DNA from 4 places in the Candidatus Thiodiazotropha sp. LNASS1 genome. Region 1 is predicted to be linked to each of the others. Evidence: predicted binding sites of a transcription regulator. Region 1 holds the regulator's gene; each other region holds the start of a gene.
The links. The regulator sigma-54, encoded in region 1, starts transcription at its own class of promoters, with help from an activator protein. The targets are predictions, from matches to a motif close to TGGCANGNTNCNTGCTT.

Region 1 (4,206 bases):
CTAGCGGCGCGGACACTGCGCCGTTGCATATTGTCACGCAGGATTTGACGCTGCACTTTGAAGATTCATTTGCTACAACCGATGGCCCGGTACGCATCGAGAGCGATGACCAATGGATGACCGCAACAGGTATGGAGGCCTGGCTGAAGGGACCGCTACGGCTCAAACTGCTGCATGAGGTGCGAGGCTATTATGAATTCCAATAGAATGAAATACGTTGTGACCTGTCTGGTGTTGCTGCTGATCATTTGGGCGCCGGGGCATGCGTTGGAAAGTGACAAGGATCAACCCATGCATCTGGAAGCGGACAGCCTTTCCGTCGATGAGGCATCCGGTGTGGTGTTATATGAGGGAAGTGTCGAGATCACCCAGGGCAGTCTGAGGATTTGGGCCGATCGGCTGTGGATCCATCGTCGCCAGGGCAAAACGGAGAAGGTCATCAGTGAAGGGAGTCCCGTTCGCTTTCGTCAGTTGACGGAGAAAGGGGATGAGGAGGTTCATGGCGAAGCCCGGCGTGTGGAGATCAACGCGGAGCGTGATGAATTGCTGTTGATCGATGATGCATCGCTTGAGCAGGGTGGCAACCGTTTTCGCAACGACCGGATTATCTACAATCGCGCCAAGGCAATGGTCAAGGCGGGTACAAGCGCGCAAGGTAAGCAACGCGTGCAGGTTGTCATCGAGCCAAACAAGCAGCCATGAGTCAGCTACAGGCCAAGGCGCTTCAAAAGCAGTATGGTAAGCGCAATGTTGTGGACGGCGTCTCACTTAGCGTGAACAGCGGTGAAGTGGTCGGGTTACTGGGGCCCAATGGGGCCGGTAAGACCACCAGTTTTTATATGATCGTCGGTCTGATCCCGGTGGATCATGGCGAGATACTTCTCAATGGGGAGGTTCTGACCGATCGGGCTATGCATATGCGAGCGCGCAGCGGTATTGGCTATCTGGCGCAGGAGCCATCGGTATTTCGACGGCTTACGGTTGAGCAGAACATTCTTGCGATTCTGGAGACAGTGGAGGTTCTGGATGCCGGCAAGCGCCGTGAAATGTGTGACCAGCTGTTGCGGGAATTCGGTATCGATCACTTGCGGGACAATCTGGCAATGAGCCTCTCGGGGGGTGAGCGCAGGCGTCTGGAGATTGCCAGAGCCCTCTCCGTCCAGCCGCGCTTTATTCTATTGGATGAGCCTTTCGCCGGTGTCGACCCTATTGCTGTCATCGATATCAAAAAGATCATTCAACATCTCAAGGCCCTGCAGATAGGCGTTCTGATTACGGATCATAATGTTAGAGAGACACTGGATATCTGTGATCGGGCCTATATCATCAATAGCGGTCAAGTGCTGGCTGAGGGCTCCACGAATGAGATTCTTCAGAATGATGAGGTGAGAAGTGTCTATCTTGGCGAAGATTTTTCTATGTAGAGATGGTTTTGTGGGGGTAATGCATCCCCTTGATTTCTAATGGATTCCAGGATTGATCCTGGAAGCTTGCAGTGACAAGTTTTAGCATTCTGGCGGGATTCCGGGGAGAAAATCTTTTTCCTCGGTGAGTTTTTTTAGCTAGAATGAAGTTAAAGACATACAAATAACATACCAGGTCCAAAGATATCATCTGCGATGAAGCAGGCGCTACAGCTCCGACTCGGACAACATCTCACCATGACACCACAGTTGCAGCAGGCAATACGCCTGCTGCAACTGTCTGCTCTCGACCTCAGTCAGGAGGTTCAGGAGGTGATCGAGACCAATCCTATGCTCGAAGTGGAGGAGGAGTTCGGTCAACAAAACAGCACTCAGGAGAATGAGGGCGCTGACAACGGGGCGGCGGAAAATTCAGCGGCAGAGGGTTCGAGCAGTAACGACATCAACAATGAACGTGAAATCCAGACTGATGCGTCTCAGGTGACTGAAGAACTGCCGGTCGACAGTGAATGGAGCGATGTCTATGACAGCTATCAGCCGACGACGGGTGGCAGTGGCGAGAGTAATGACCACGACTATTTGATACAGAACAGTAGCGCCACGACGCTACAAGACCATCTGCTGTGGCAGATGAATCTGACTCCCTTCACTCCGCAGGATATCTATGTCGCCACAACCATCATCGACAGCATCAACGAGGATGGTTATTTCACCGGAGATCTGGAGGAGGTGCTGCAGTCGCTGAACGATGAAGAGGCCACCATTGACGATGTCAAAGCGGTGTTGCATCGAATACAGGCATTCGATCCACCCGGTGTCGGCGCCCAGGGTCCTCAGGACTGCCTGCTTATCCAGTTGAATCAACTGTCCGAATCGACCCCCTATCTACAGTCGGCAATCAGGCTTTGCAAGGACCATTTCAGCCTCCTGACCGCGCAGGACCAGAACCAGATCATGCGTAGGATGAAGATCGATCAGGACGAGCTGGCGGCAGTGATGCAGCTGATTCGTACGCTCAATCCCCATCCGGGTACACTCATTGCGAGCAGCGAACCTGAATATGTCATACCTGATGTGTTCGTGAGTAAGCGCAACGGCCGATGGGTGGTTGAACTGAATGGCGAGGTGACCCCGAAACTGCGGGTAAACACCGGCTATGCCAATCTGATCAGACGCGCGGACCAGAGTAAAGACAATACTTTTTTGAAGAACCATCTGCAGGAGGCCCGGTGGTTCATTAAGAGCCTGATGAGCAGAAACGAAACTATTTTACGCGTGGCGAGTAAAATCGTAGAGTATCAACGGGGGTTCTTTGAGCATGGAGAGGAGGCGATGAAACCTCTGGTATTGAGGGATATCGCCGAGGCGCTGGAGATGCATGAATCGACGATATCCCGTGTGACGACACAGAAATATATGCATACACCCAGGGGTACGCTGGAGTTCAAGTATTTCTTTTCCAGCCATGTCAGCACCAGTGCGGGAGGTGAGTGCTCGTCTACTGCAATTCGTGCGCTGATAAAAAAAATGATTGCCGCTGAGATTCCCAACAAGCCTCTCAGTGACAATAAGATTGCCGCCCTCTTGTCCGATCAGGGTATCGAAGTTGCCCGTCGGACAGTGGCAAAGTACCGTGAGTCGATGGGTATTCCACCGTCGAACGAACGTAAACGTCTGATATAGGAGTTGAATGCGCGACTGATCACCGGCTGTTGACAGTAATCCCTTTGCGGATGCAACCAGGCACAAGGCTTATGAGGATTGCCAAACAGCATATACTGTAAATGTGGCTTGTCGCCATTTAGTCATGTCAGGCAGGGTGATGGGTAACCTCATCTAAGATAGGAGAAAATTATGCAAATTAGCGTGACCGGTCATCATGTGGATGTAACCAATGCCTTGAAAAGCTATGTGGATAGTAAATTTGAGCGCCTGGAGCGCCATTTCGATAATGTGATAAATGTTCACGTTATCCTGAGTGTGGAAAAAATGAGGCAGAAGGCAGAAGCCACAATGCAAGTGAACGGTGCGAGTGTTTATGCGGATTCTGTACAGGAAGACATGTATGCAGCTATAGATCTGCTCACGGACAGGTTGGATAGACAGGTGCTGAAGCACAAGGAGAAAATGAAAAGTCATCGCGCCGGAAGCGGCGTAAAATATGCGTCTGAATAATACGGGCTGATTGAACTGGCGAGGTTTCCATGTTTCCAAACGGTTATCTTGTGGAAGAACGGATCGGTTGCAATGTGGAGGCGGCCAGCAAGAAGCGCGTATTGGAACAGCTCGGTCAGCGACTGGCCGAGGCTGTTCCAGATCTCAATCAAGATATGGTTTTTGATGCGCTCCTTGAGCGTGAAAGGCTGGGCAGTACCGGTTTGGGCAAGGGTATAGCACTTCCCCATGCCCGCATGCCGCATATCACCGAGGCTCTCGCGGCGTTTGTCCAACTGCCGGAGGGAATCGATTTCGATGCCATCGACAATCAACCGGTTGATCTTGCCTTCGCCATGTTGGTGCCGGAAGAGGCGACCGATGAGCATCTGCAATTGTTGGCCAAACTGGCGCAGATGTTTGACGATCACGATTTCTGTAGTGAGTTGAGGCAAGCGACAACTGCGCAAGATCTTTATCAACTGATCCAGCAACGGGAAGCTATAATCTCCTCTTAATGAAGCCAATCTATACCATTCGGGATCTCTATGAAGAGCTGGCCGGCGAGCTTTCGCTGAGCTGGAATGGTGAAGGGGGGGACACTGAGATCGTTCTGGATATTGAATCT
Region 2 (4,206 bases), 960 kb from region 1:
GTTTGGCGAGCTTAATTGAAGTAGCAAAGACTATCGACGCGCCAATAAAATAATTTATTATTAACGTCCAATGCCTCTTCTGGCCAAGATTTATCATAGTCAATAATTTCCAGCATCTGAACTGAATTCATTTAAAGAATGTCTACATGAGCCATGTAACGTAACAACATCTCATAATTTGCATATTACTACTATAAACTGGCTTCTTGAATGTTAATTCAGTAAGTATCCCGTGGTAAAGACAAGGGCTTTAGCAATGAAACGCTCGAAGCTACATGTCAAACGGAACCTATCGGCTCTTTTGATCCCTCAAAGGGGATGCTATGTCTATTTTATTTGATCTATCCTGCTGTCTTCAGCTATCTTTTATCGTATATACCCTCGAATCATCTGCTCATCCCTACCAACAGTCTAAGCTATATATCCCCTGGACCAGAAATGATGACAGACATCGTTCCTCTTACGACACATGTTGGTACGGGCCAGGGGGATCGCAAATTCCCCTTTGATAAACAATACTAATCCCGATACCGTATATCTTGGTGGAGTCGATATCATTATATGAACTTGATCATCCATCACATGCCCTTCTTATATCAAACTCGCTTTCTGCCTCGCCAAACGATGAAATTACTTTTCATGCTCCCGCCTGATCCGCCCAAAAGTGCCTTCCGATAGTACTTTGGGACAAACACTATATAGTACTTACACTCCCAACTCGTGTGGCTTAAACTTTCTACTTGTCTCATCGTTTCTCCTTAGCGCGTTTGCTTGACGGCTCACGCATAAGGGTTATTGTGAGACTCTTTAATCTTTCAAACTGTCGATGCCTCTCCAGCAGGGCCGGGGATCCAGTTCTTTTCGTAGTTCCATTATGTAGGCATGGCAAGCTCAATAGCAGAGCCTTCTGTGTATTAAGAATATTTTATACCGCTGAAAGAAGGCGGCTATTCCACAGCATATAGAACTCACAGCTTATGGAATTACCAATAACATACAAAATATTTTGAATGATCTACACCAATAATCTAGCCTTCATTTCACAGTGGCCTTTGGTAACAATAACAAAGGATATTATCCTAACCTTGTCTTCATAGAATAAAATCAACTATCTATATCGATAATCTACAATATGCAAAAGATGAGTATTTGAATAAAAAATAGAACCCTATAAAAACAATACCCCCTAAAAGGGGGTAATGTTTGATGTGGAAGAAGGGGCTAATCCCAAATTAACCCACTACGGCATATAACTAATTACGGCAATTAGCGGGCAAGAATTTAGGCTCAATGGTCGTATGAGTTGAGCAATCCCATTCAATGGTGCCTGCAGAATTATCATTTGCTAGAGCATTCCCATTGATAGTGGGATAGTAAACTAAGTCATTACCTGCCGTGAGTTGGCTAATACCGCCCAGAGTAACGGTAATCAGGCCGTTTGATCCATCAACGGTAATTCCGGTAATTTTATCAGTAATAAGGCTTGCCTGATCATTTGCAATTACACCACTATATCTTGAAAGCCCATCCTGCCCATCATCGGCAAACAATTCAGTAACACCAACTTTGATGGCGCTGGCTGCAATAGCACCTTCAGATACCTTGGCACGAACGGTATAGTCCTGATAAGCAGGCAGCGCAATAGCAGCCAAAATACCGATAATCGCAATGACGATCATTAATTCAATCAACGTAAAACCAGATTGTTTTCTCATAATATTGTCCTCAATCAAAATAGAGACCTATAGCTATATGTCAAATTGAAACGGAACACCCGAATCATGCGGAATAATGAGCAATAATTGTGCCCAAAATTAAAATATTTCATTTTCACCTTAAATAACAATAAGTTACTTTTTAAATTAATTAATATCGAACAACAGACCACTTTCAAAAATAAAGTACAAATGTCCAGATTTCGTCAGAAATTGACATTTTTTTGACTTTCTGCAATTTCATGAGCATACACTTTTTACATCACTTAACCACAAATCCATCAAACTACATGGACAAATCTCTTATCGAATATTAGAGTCAACCTGTAGGGATTCAGGCCCAACATTATTTAATGCCCTGCCCGCAATAAAACATAATCACGTTAAATTGATTCCTATTGGATACAAGACTATATTGCATAAGCATCAATAGGTTGTTACTTGTAGCTCGTGTATAGAGTTAATAAAAGGGTTTCCCAGCTAATTGTGAAATGTATAACATTCACACAGGCAGGCCCACTAATTGGAGCTTCAACCTAAATTATCCAAGATGCCTGCCGACACAGGTTGTTACATGAAAGACAATATCGAATAGTTTAAGGATGGCCAAAGCAAAACAACAAATTAACCTAAGCGGGCTTGGACGTTGCCTGATCCAGGATGGCTTAATCAGTGAAGAAAAGGCAGAGTCCGCCTTCGCGGAAGCACTGAAAAATAAAGTACCCTATGTCAGCTATCTTGTTGAAAATAAAATATTAAATAGTATTGATATCGCCATATCCGCCTCACGAGGATTTGGTGTACCCATCTTCGATCTTGATGTACTTGATCCTGGCGTCATACCTACTGACGAGGTTGCCGAGAAACTCGTCCGCAGCCACCATGCTTTACCCATTTTTCGTCGTGGAAACCGTCTATTTCTTGCCGTATCTGACCCTACCAACCACCAGGGACTGGATGAAATCCGATTCAATACAGGCCTCGCTTCAGAAGCGATCCTAGTCGAGGAGAACAAGCTCAAACGGACTATCGACAAGGTTATGGAGGCCCAGGAATCCGGCATGGATGATTTGCTGGATGCCGACCTGGACAACCTGGATGTCTCCGGTGGCGATGATGAACAGGAAAATGATGAATCAAAGCTGGATGTCGACGAGGCACCAGTCGTCCGATATGTAAATAAAATACTACTGGATGCCATAAAACAGGGTGTTTCCGATGTCCATTTCGAACCCTACGAATACACCTACCGTATCCGCTATCGTCAGGATGGACTGTTACACGAGGTCGCCAGCCCCCCCTCCAATCTAGCCAACCGTCTATCCAGCCGCATCAAGGTTATGTCGCGCATGAATATTGCCGAGAGGCGTGTCCCTCAGGATGGGCGCATTAAGATGCAACTTTCCAAGTCCCGCGCTATCGATTTCCGTGTCAATACATGCCCAACCCTGTATGGCGAAAAGATTGTACTGCGTATCCTTGACCCCACCAGTGCACAACTCGGCATCGAGGCGCTCGGGTTCGAGGAGGAACAGCGCGAAAAGTTTCTTAGCGCCATCAACAAACCCTATGGAATGGTCCTGGTCACCGGCCCCACCGGTAGCGGTAAAACGGTCAGTCTCTACACCGCACTAAATCTGCTCAATAAGCCGGAAGTCAACATCTCCACCGCCGAAGACCCTGTAGAGATTCAGGTACCGGGCATCAACCAGGTTAATACCAATGTCAAAACAGGCCTGACTTTTGCGGAAGCCTTAAGAGCCTTTCTACGCCAGGATCCCGATATCGTAATGGTGGGTGAGATTCGTGATCTCGAGACGGCTGAAATTGCGGTCAAGGCAGCTCAGACAGGCCACTTGGTACTTTCAACTTTACACACCAATGACGCCCCCCAGACACTTACGCGTATGGCCAACATGGGTGTCCCACCTTTCAATATAGCTTCCTCTGTGCTCCTCATTATGGCCCAGCGTCTCGCCAGGCGCCTTTGTGAGCACTGCAAAGCATCTGACGACCTACCTAAAGAGGCACTCTTGGAGGAGGGGTTCACCGAACAGGATATTGACACCGGCTTCACCATCTACAAACCGGTAGGATGTGACCTGTGTACCAGCGGTTACAAGGGTCGTGTTGGTATATTTCAAGTTATGCCCGTCTCTGAAACGATGGGAAAGATTATTATGGAAGGCGGCTCATCGTTGCAATTGGAAGAGCAAGCGGATAAAGAGGGTGTCAATAACCTGCGCCGATCCGGTCTGCGTAAAGTGATGCAGGGGATTACCAGCCTCCAAGAACTCAACCGGGTAACCAAGGACTAATCCATGGCGCCTCCAAGAAAGAAAGCTCAGGTAAAATCCCACCTCTATTCCTGGGAGGGAATGGACAAGAAGGGATCTCGTCTCACGGGTGAAAGCCGTGCAACCGATATCAACATGGTTAAGGCGGATCTGCGCCGACAGGGAGTAACACCCCTCAAGGTCAGAAAAAAGGC
Region 3 (4,206 bases), 3.2 Mb from region 1:
CGCTCCTGACCGCTGCCCTTTTCATTATCCAAATAGTTTTGAAAACCCTGCCCTGATCCTTGCAGGATATGTAGAGTACGCACTTGACCCGGCGCCACGCCAAGCAGCAACCGCTGATTATCGACCTCCACAACGATCACCCGTTCACGGGTTCCTACCGAAGCCCCTCCAACGACTCGCACCATTCCCTTTCCGCCCATTGGCATTTGCGCATAGCGCTTGAACAGCCAGGCCCCGCCAATGATGATTCCGAGCACCAATAACAGACCGCCGACGGTACTCAGCAGGCTGTCGGCACCCAAGGGGGAGACATTGACACCAAGTTGTTTCTGCGCAGTATCGGCCGCGTATAGTGAATGGCTGAACAGAAGGGTGATGAACGGCCAACGGCACATCAACTGATCCTCTTCACCCGCTCTGAGGGACTGATGATATCGGTCAACCTGAGACCGAACTTCTCGTTCACTACAACAACCTCGCCCTGGGCGATCAGCGTACCGTTGACCAACACGTCCATTGGCTCACCCGCCAATCGATCCAATTCGACGACAGAACCCTGATTCAATTGCAGCAAGTTGCGGATATTGATCTTGGTGCGGCCAATCTCCATTGAGATGGTAACCGGCACATCCAGGATCGCATCCATATTCACGGCATCGTTACCGGACTCATCCTGCAGTTCATCGAAAGAGGCTGCGGCAGCCTTATCATCACTTTCGCTATCGACCTGTTCGTCCAGTGCAGCGGCCCATTCATCCGCCAATGCTTCGTTCGGATCACTCGTTTTCTCTTCACTCATTTTTTACGCCCTCTTGGGGTACCATTCTGCTGTCATTCACAACTGATTCACCGTATCGGCTATCCACTTATTCGCCATTCGCGTTCTGCACCGCTTTTCTTTCCATTTCCAGATAATCGTGCAGACCTTTGCGCCGATTCTGTTGAATCCAGTTGTTGATCTTCAAGGCGTAGTTGCCATCGGCAACGCCCAATTTGGCTTTGAAGACAGGAACATCGGCGGCTTCAACCTCAACCTCTTCCGGCATCTCGATGGGGATGATGTCCCCCTCTTTCAACTCAGCCAGTTCTTTGACACTTATCTGCACCTCGGTGAGAATGCTGGAGAGTTCAATCTTCGCAGCCAGGATCTCCTCCTTGAGGGAACGTTCCCACCGTTCGTCCCTTTCACCTCGATCACTCTGAACGCCCGCATCGAGCAATTCACGTATCGGTTCGAGCATCGAGTACGGCATGCAGACATGAAAATCACCACCGCCACTCTCCAGATCGACGTGAAATGATGTGACAACCACCACTTCTGACGGACTCACGATGTTGGCGAATTGAGGGTTGACCTCTGATCCGCTGTACTCGAATTTAACCCGGAACACAGGTTTCCAGGCGACTTCCAGATCCTCGAAAGCCCTGTTCAAAAGGAGTTGAATGACCCGGTTTTCCGTCGGTGTGAAGTCGCGTCCTTCGATCTTGGTATGGAATCGCCCGGATCCGCCAAAATAGTTATCCACGACACTGAATACCAATTTGGGATCGATCACGAACAGCCCTTTTCCCCGCAATGGCGGTACCCGGATCATATTCAGACTGGTCGGGACAAACAGGCTATGCACAAACTCGGAAAACTTCTGCATCTGGATCCCGGATACGGAAAGATCAGCCGTGCGTCGAAGCATATTGAAAAGGCTGGTTCGGAACAGACGCGCAAATCGTTCATTGATCATCTCCAACGTAGGCAGACGTCCGCGAACGATACGGTCCTGGCTGGTGAAGTCATAGGAGTTGACACCACCGGCATCGGCCACATCCGTTTCTGTCGCGACATCACCGTTATCAACCCCGTGCAACAGGGCGTCGATCTCTTCTTGTGAAAGTAAGTCGTTGGCGCTCATGATGATTATTGCATTACAAAACTGGTGAAATAGAGGGCTTCAACTTCCCCGGGCCCCTTTAACTCAGTGACAACCCGATTGAGTTCCCTGAGCATCTCCCTCTGCAGGCTCTCCTTTGTCTCACGCGCCTTGAGGGCTTTGGCATCCGCACCCGAGAGCAGGTTTAGAAGGTTGTGGCGAATCATTGGATCATTGTGTTTGATAAATTCGACCATCTCGTCGGATCGGACCCTGACACTGACTCCGATCTGCAGCAGACTTGGACGACCCGGCAGATTGACGACAAAGGGTGGCTTCATCTCAATGTACTGGGCAGGACTCAGCGGCTCTTCAGTTTCGGCCGCTTGCTCAGACGACGCCGGATCCTCCTCATCGACCGATTCATCGTCCCCCATCAGAAGAAAATAGGCGGCAACACCGCCACCAATCAGTAAAACGGCAACGATTGCAATGATGATAATGAGCTTGGACTTACCTGATTTCTCTTCGCCTAAATCGAGTTCTTCTGCTGCTTGTTCGTCTGCCATAATGCCACCCTCAAGATTTACATCCTATTTGAATGCAATATAAATGCCACTCGATATAAATAAATTAATTCCTTTTTATTCATATAGTTATAAATAGATCTTTAAATAGAGACAAAATATTGACTCGCCAGAAATCCTGCTCAAGGCAAAAATTCGACATGCCCGGTTTCGGCATATGGGCGTCATCCGAGACAGAAATCCATACATGAATTAAGGACTTTTTAGTAAAATAGCTTTAACAGTAACTAATTAAGTGCTATTAATTACCCCGATAACCAGCTGTTAATAAATAATATTTTTAGGATTTCCGTGCCTACTCAATCGGAGCATAAGCGACTCATCGGAAGATTCAGCAATCTTCCCAGCCCGCCAGCAATCCTTATCGAGCTCATCGATAGCTGCAACAACTCCGACGTGAGTTTCAAGCATCTGGCCGAAACGATAGAGAAAGACGCTGGAGTCTCTTCCAAGGTCATCACGGCAGCCAACTCACCTTTCTATCGTCAATGGCAGGAGATCAGCGATATACAGCGACTGTTGGTGGTTCTTGGTATTCGCAGCGTCAGAACAATCGCCATCAACAGCGCAGTCCAGCAATTTTTCAACCAGCTCAGTAAACAGGCTGGACAAGCCCTTGACGAAATCTGGTTTCAGTCACTGATATGCGCACAAACAGCAAAGGCCTTGGCGGACCTGACCACATACCGGTCACCCGATGAGGCCTATCTTGCGGGACTCCTGCATCGACTGGGACAGCTGGCTTTACTGCAGGCCTCTCCCGATGAGTACGGGGCCATACTTGAACAGGATTTGACAGGGGAGTCACTGGTCAAGGCGGAGATTGAGAAATTCGACTTTTCATCGCCGCAGATCGGATCACACATGATAGAAAGCTGGGACCTGCAATCCTTCCTGGCTGACGCAGTGCTCTACCAGCACGAACCTGCAGATAATATTCTCGACTGCTCGCACTTGGTAAAACTGGTCAATCTTGCAAGCCACCTCTCCGACAGCAGCGACAAACTGGAAAACGAGGTCCTGGCGCGTGCCGATACCCTGTTCGGGCTGAATCAGACAATCGTGGAAGAGTTAATCCAGGATGCCAGGGATAAGGCAGCCAATGCGGCACGAAGTCTTGGCATTACCCTGCCTAGACAGAAAACCGAAAAACAGGCACAAGATCATCAGCAGGCATTGGCAGAACGCATCAAACAGGCGGCCCTATTCGGCGGTGGTTTGGAAGCTATACCGGAAACACCGGACGTGATCGCCACGATGCAACAGATTCAGCGCGACCTCGATCTGCTCTTCGGCATTCAACAGGTCTGCTACCTGATACTGAATCAGGATGGGAAGACGCTAAGCCCGATCAGCCCTACAGCCCATAACAATGCACTGTTGGAAGAAATTACGATTTCCGTTGAATCCGATCGCAGTCTGGCCGCCACTGCCTTCAATCAAAAAAGCTCCCGCTATTCACAGGGTGATGAGAATCTGCCGCTGGTAAGTGTCGTGGATCGCCAATTGGCGCGCTTTCTGAACAACGAAGCCCTGCTCTACCTGCCGTTGAGCACCCACCAATCCCGGATTGGATTGATCGCCATCGGCATCAACCAAAACCAGTGGGAAGAACTGGACGGGCAACAGCAGCTACTCACACTCTTTGCCGGGGAGGCGGCAGAAATGCTCCAGCGGCAGCAGAACATGCTCTCCCATCAACAGCAGATGATTGAAGACGAGCGGGCCACTTTTCATCTCGAGGCGCGGAAAGT
Region 4 (4,206 bases), 2.5 Mb from region 1:
CAATACGTCTCGGCGGGCTTCGGTCAGACGCTTGCGGAAGTAACGGTATCCGCGCTCGTCTATCCACGGATAGTATTGCGGCCAATTGTCGAGCCGTTTTTGATGAATGGTCGGGGCAAAGAGTTCCGTCAGCGAGGAACTGGCCGCCACCTCCCAGGGTTGCTGGCGGGCAAAATTGACATAGGCGTCTATGGCGAATTTGACGCCCGGCAGCAGGTGCTTGTGGGAGAGCAGATCCTCTCGCGACAGGCCCACGGCCTCACCCAACAGCAGCCAGGCCTCTATACCCCCTTCATCACCCTGGGTGCCGTCGTGGTCGATGATCCGCTGTATCCAGTGGCGGCGCACATCACGGTCGGGGCAGTTGGCTATGATAGCGGCATCCTTTACCGGGATGATGACCTGGTAATAAAAACGGTTGGCGACCCAACCCTGTATGGCGGGTTTATCCAGCTTGCCGCTGTTCATTAAAATATGGAACTCATGATGAATGTGGTAGTACTTCTCCTTTTCCCTGAGCTTCTGTTCAAACTCCTGTTTGGTCCATGGATTGGTTGGATAGGTGGTCATAGCTGATCCCGTTTATAGTTCGATCTGCATGCCATCGTGAGATACCTCGATGCCGGCCTCGTTCAACGCTTGCCGTTCGGGTGAATCATCCACGAGGATGGGATTGGTGTTGTTGATATGGATAAGTATCTTTCTCGGTTTGCCAAGGTCGCTCATAATATCGATGATGCCGCCCTTGCCCGATTGATCGAGATGCCCCATTTCACTGCCGAGCTTGTTGCTGATGCCCGCCTCGACCATCTCGTTGTTCTGCCATAAAGTCCCATCAACCAGTAAGCAGTCGGCTTCTTGCATATAGGGCAGGATGTGAGGCTCCATGGAACCCAGCCCGGGTGCGTAAAACAGGTTTTTTCCGCTTGCGGTGTTTTCAATTCTTACGCCGATGTTGTCTCCCGGAACCGTGTTATGGCGGTGAGGAGAGTAGGGGGGTGCCTCACTCTTCAGTGGTACCGCAGTGAACACCAAACCTTCGATGCCCGGAATGAAAAAACTCGACTCGTCGGTCAGAATCTCATGCCAGTTGACCCCTCTGAAGTGGCCAAGAATGTTGAATATCGGATAACCACTGGTCAAATCGTCATGTACGGCCCGGGTGCAATAGACATCCCAGGGTGCCGTGTGCTCACGTAGCAGCAACAGCCCAGTGGTATGATCAATCTGCGCATCCACCAACAGAATGGCTCGTATTGCCGTATCGCGAATGGTTCTGCCCGGTTGTAATGCCGGAAAGGATTCCAGTTGGGCTCGAATATCCGGCGACGCATTGAAGAGTACCCAATCCTCACCGTTGGCGCTGATTGCAATGGAGGATTGTGTGCGGGCGGCCGCTTTGATGGTTCCGGTTCGCACTCCCTGGCAGTTATGGCAATTACAGTTCCATTGTGGAAATCCGCCACCCGCACCGGAACCCAAAATATGTATCAGCATGAAAGATGTGTGTTTGTATCCGGAACCACCGGCATGACAGGTGGTTCCGGCGATTACAGCTTATCGGTTGTTGATGTAAAGATTGATCTCAAAACCGAAACGTAGATCTTGATAGGAAGGTGTAGACCAATTCATGAAGTATCGCTCCTGTTGATTTTCGCTAGTCTCAGAAAATGCATGAGCCTTGTCAGCAAACAACATGCATACGTTCAACTGCAAGTAGTCTCTATTTATGGGGTTCACCACGCATAGGGGCTCGCTAGGAATAATGGCAAAAAAACATTGGGAATTTTTCCCGACACAGCTCGGGATAGGGCAATATGTTACGCGCGACCTGTACCGGATCGGTGACACTGGATGATTGTCGTTAAGGAAGTGATACATCCTTTCCGTATAACTTCATGAGCAGCTTAAAAAAAAGATTAAGCAGAAAAAAAGATGATCAGGTTCAGGATGTGTGTCAGATTTGGATTACCTATTGAGACAATAGTAAATTCCAATTGCGAGACCTGTTCTCTACCGCTCTCGGGGTCCTGAACATGGCCTGTAATGGTGCCGGTTTAATAACGGATCCTCCGAAGAATTTGTGGCTAGACTTCACTGATCCCGTCATTCCGGCGCAGGCCGGAATCCAGATGCTCCAGACGATTGTCGAACGTCTGTCTTTCAGTAAAGAATACTTCTGGTCAAATCAACTCCGGATACAAATCCCGCCAGCATGGGTTTAGCTCTTCAATCGTCTTTAACTTCCGCGCACGTTTACCGCTCCATACCACCTCCCCAGCACTCTCCCTGGATTCCGGCCTGCGCCGGAATGACGTGATCATAGGCTATTAGCTCGTCCGTTAATAAGGCAGCGTCAGATAGTCAGAACTGACCCCCAAAAAAGATATTACTGATGATTCCAATATTGTGCCTGTCTTTGAATAGGTCAGTGGCATTTATCATTCAAAGCCACCGACAAATTTTTCTAAAGATCCTTAATAACAGATCAGTATCTCTCCCTGACCACCGCAGCTTAGATCGCCAAGCCAACGATGGGTCTGGTTACCCCGTTCCGCCAGACTTGAAAAGGGTGGTTGATCTTTGAAGCTTTGGATGAGCAGTTTCAGGAAATTGAGATGGTGTCGACCGTTATCGTTGAAGGTGGCCGGTATCGAAGCGGGTGGTTTTGTCAAAATCAAAGTCCCGCGGCGCATAGCCATCCCGGCCTGCTTGCCGCACTGACCCATGACCACCATGGTTCCCGCAACCATGCGCGATACACAGTAATCGCCACAGTCACCGCCTATCAGGATGGTCCCACGACGCATCAGATCGCCGGCCCTGTCTCCCGCATCTCCTTTTAGAATGATGGTGCCGCCACGCATGCCCTGGCGCTCGCCTGTGATGGCGCCACCCAGGAAATCTCCCGCGTTGCCGGCGATTTCCAGGTGACCACCCTGCATGGCACAGCCTGCAGCCACGCCCACATTGCCACTCACCAGAATGGTGCCGTTTTGCATACCGCATCCGAGATAGGCGCCGGCCTTGCCCTCGATCATGATCTTCCCACCGGTCATGCCTGCGCCGATCCCATCGAGTCGGTCGCTCTCCGACTGGATAACGATCTGATCAGTTACCATGCCGTCGATGGCGAACAGCTCTCCGGTATCGACCCGCCGGTTTCCCAGCCATAGGGGAATTCTTGCTATCTCACCCACTTGTTTGCCGGCCAGATGTGCGGGGATGAAGGGACTCATGTCCAGGCGCTGCGGGAGGCTGTGCTTCAGCTTAAGGGTCAGGGCATTCATGCCATCACCTCACGCAAGCGGAAATGGTACTGACCCAACTTGCCGCCATAGTTGCCGGCTGAGATACGGCGGATTCCGGCCGCGGCGCCCAGTTCGCATACAGCCGAGATACCGGTCCGGGTAGCGAGATTAACATCGGCATCACTCAGACCGTTGATGACGATCTCCATTACCGATCCGATCTCCGGACCGAGCCTGGTGTCGACCAATCCCCTGAGTGTGGGACAGTAGGCGTCGTTGGTGGAGGCCATCAGGGCCTTGTATTTAGATCCCACCTTGGAGCCGGAACGAACGATGCCTCCGGGAAAGGGCATGATCACGTTCGGCAGCTTGCGCATTGCCTCGATCGCTATTTCACAGGCGCTGAGTGCCTGCTGTTGTGTCTCGGCGAGCACCAGGAAGTTGCCGCCGCCGACAGCGGGTATACGGGCAACGGTCTCCTCACACAGGAACTCGCCGTCCATCACCGGTATGCGCCAATAGCGTGTGCCATCGATCTGTTTGGAGATCTGGTGGCCGTCACCGAAAAAGCGCAGATTCTTACCCAGTGGCATCCGCTTCTCACCGTCGATGCCGGCAAAGAGTGCGGTGGTGGGACAGGTCAACACACACTGTCCCACACGGGTCTCCAGCTGCTTCGCCAGTGCCTTGCCGGACATGCCGAAAAGCAGCACACTCACACCGGGACGTCCATCGGGGGTCTTATCAGGGGCGATCTCCACTTCGATACCCGCCTCTACACCGCAACCGATCACCGATGTGGCGAATCCGGTCATGGTTTCGCCGGCGATACGCGCCCAGTGGTGGTTGATGGCTGTGATGATGACGCGGGTAGCGCTCATGCCGAAGGCCTCGGCAAAAGTGTCCTCGATCACTGTGCCGTTGATGATCATGCGCGGCTTCCCATACAGGAATG

Region 2: AB8516_RS10030 (pilin) is a predicted target of sigma-54. The motif match lies at 1,794-1,810, and genes of this name have one in related genera.
Region 3: fliL (flagellar basal body-associated protein FliL) is a predicted target of sigma-54. The motif match lies at 2,467-2,483, and genes of this name have one in related genera.
Region 4: pqqA (pyrroloquinoline quinone precursor peptide PqqA) is a predicted target of sigma-54. The motif match lies at 1,671-1,687, and genes of this name have one in related genera.

The regions. Positions count from the first base shown of each region.
Region 1 is NZ_OZ156465.1:3,250,935-3,255,140, forward strand. Features, by position in the region: gene lptC (LPS export ABC transporter periplasmic protein LptC) at 1-206, shown strand, start outside; gene lptA (lipopolysaccharide transport periplasmic protein LptA) at 208-702, shown strand; gene lptB (LPS export ABC transporter ATP-binding protein) at 699-1,424, shown strand; gene AB8516_RS14305 (RNA polymerase factor sigma-54) at 1,620-3,107, shown strand; gene raiA (ribosome hibernation-promoting factor, HPF/YfiA family) at 3,279-3,599, shown strand; gene ptsN (PTS IIA-like nitrogen regulatory protein PtsN) at 3,629-4,096, shown strand; gene hprK (HPr(Ser) kinase/phosphatase) at 4,096-4,206, shown strand, end outside.
Region 2 is NZ_OZ156465.1:2,286,716-2,290,921, forward strand. Features, by position in the region: partial or broken gene tnpA (IS200/IS605 family transposase) at 367-749, opposite strand; gene AB8516_RS10030 (pilin) at 1,254-1,715, opposite strand; gene pilB (type IV-A pilus assembly ATPase PilB) at 2,318-4,033, shown strand; gene AB8516_RS10040 (type II secretion system F family protein) at 4,037-4,206, shown strand, end outside.
Region 3 is NZ_OZ156465.1:51,532-55,737, reverse strand. Features, by position in the region: gene fliO (flagellar biosynthetic protein FliO) at 1-395, opposite strand, end outside; gene fliN (flagellar motor switch protein FliN) at 395-799, opposite strand; gene fliM (flagellar motor switch protein FliM) at 867-1,907, opposite strand; gene fliL (flagellar basal body-associated protein FliL) at 1,913-2,434, opposite strand; gene AB8516_RS00250 (HDOD domain-containing protein) at 2,744-4,206, shown strand, end outside.
Region 4 is NZ_OZ156465.1:794,763-798,968, reverse strand. Features, by position in the region: gene pqqC (pyrroloquinoline-quinone synthase PqqC) at 1-570, opposite strand, end outside; gene pqqB (pyrroloquinoline quinone biosynthesis protein PqqB) at 583-1,497, opposite strand; gene pqqA (pyrroloquinoline quinone precursor peptide PqqA) at 1,558-1,632, opposite strand; gene AB8516_RS03495 (formylmethanofuran dehydrogenase subunit C) at 2,478-3,290, opposite strand; gene fhcD (formylmethanofuran--tetrahydromethanopterin N-formyltransferase) at 3,287-4,183, opposite strand; gene AB8516_RS03485 (formylmethanofuran dehydrogenase subunit A) at 4,180-4,206, opposite strand, start outside.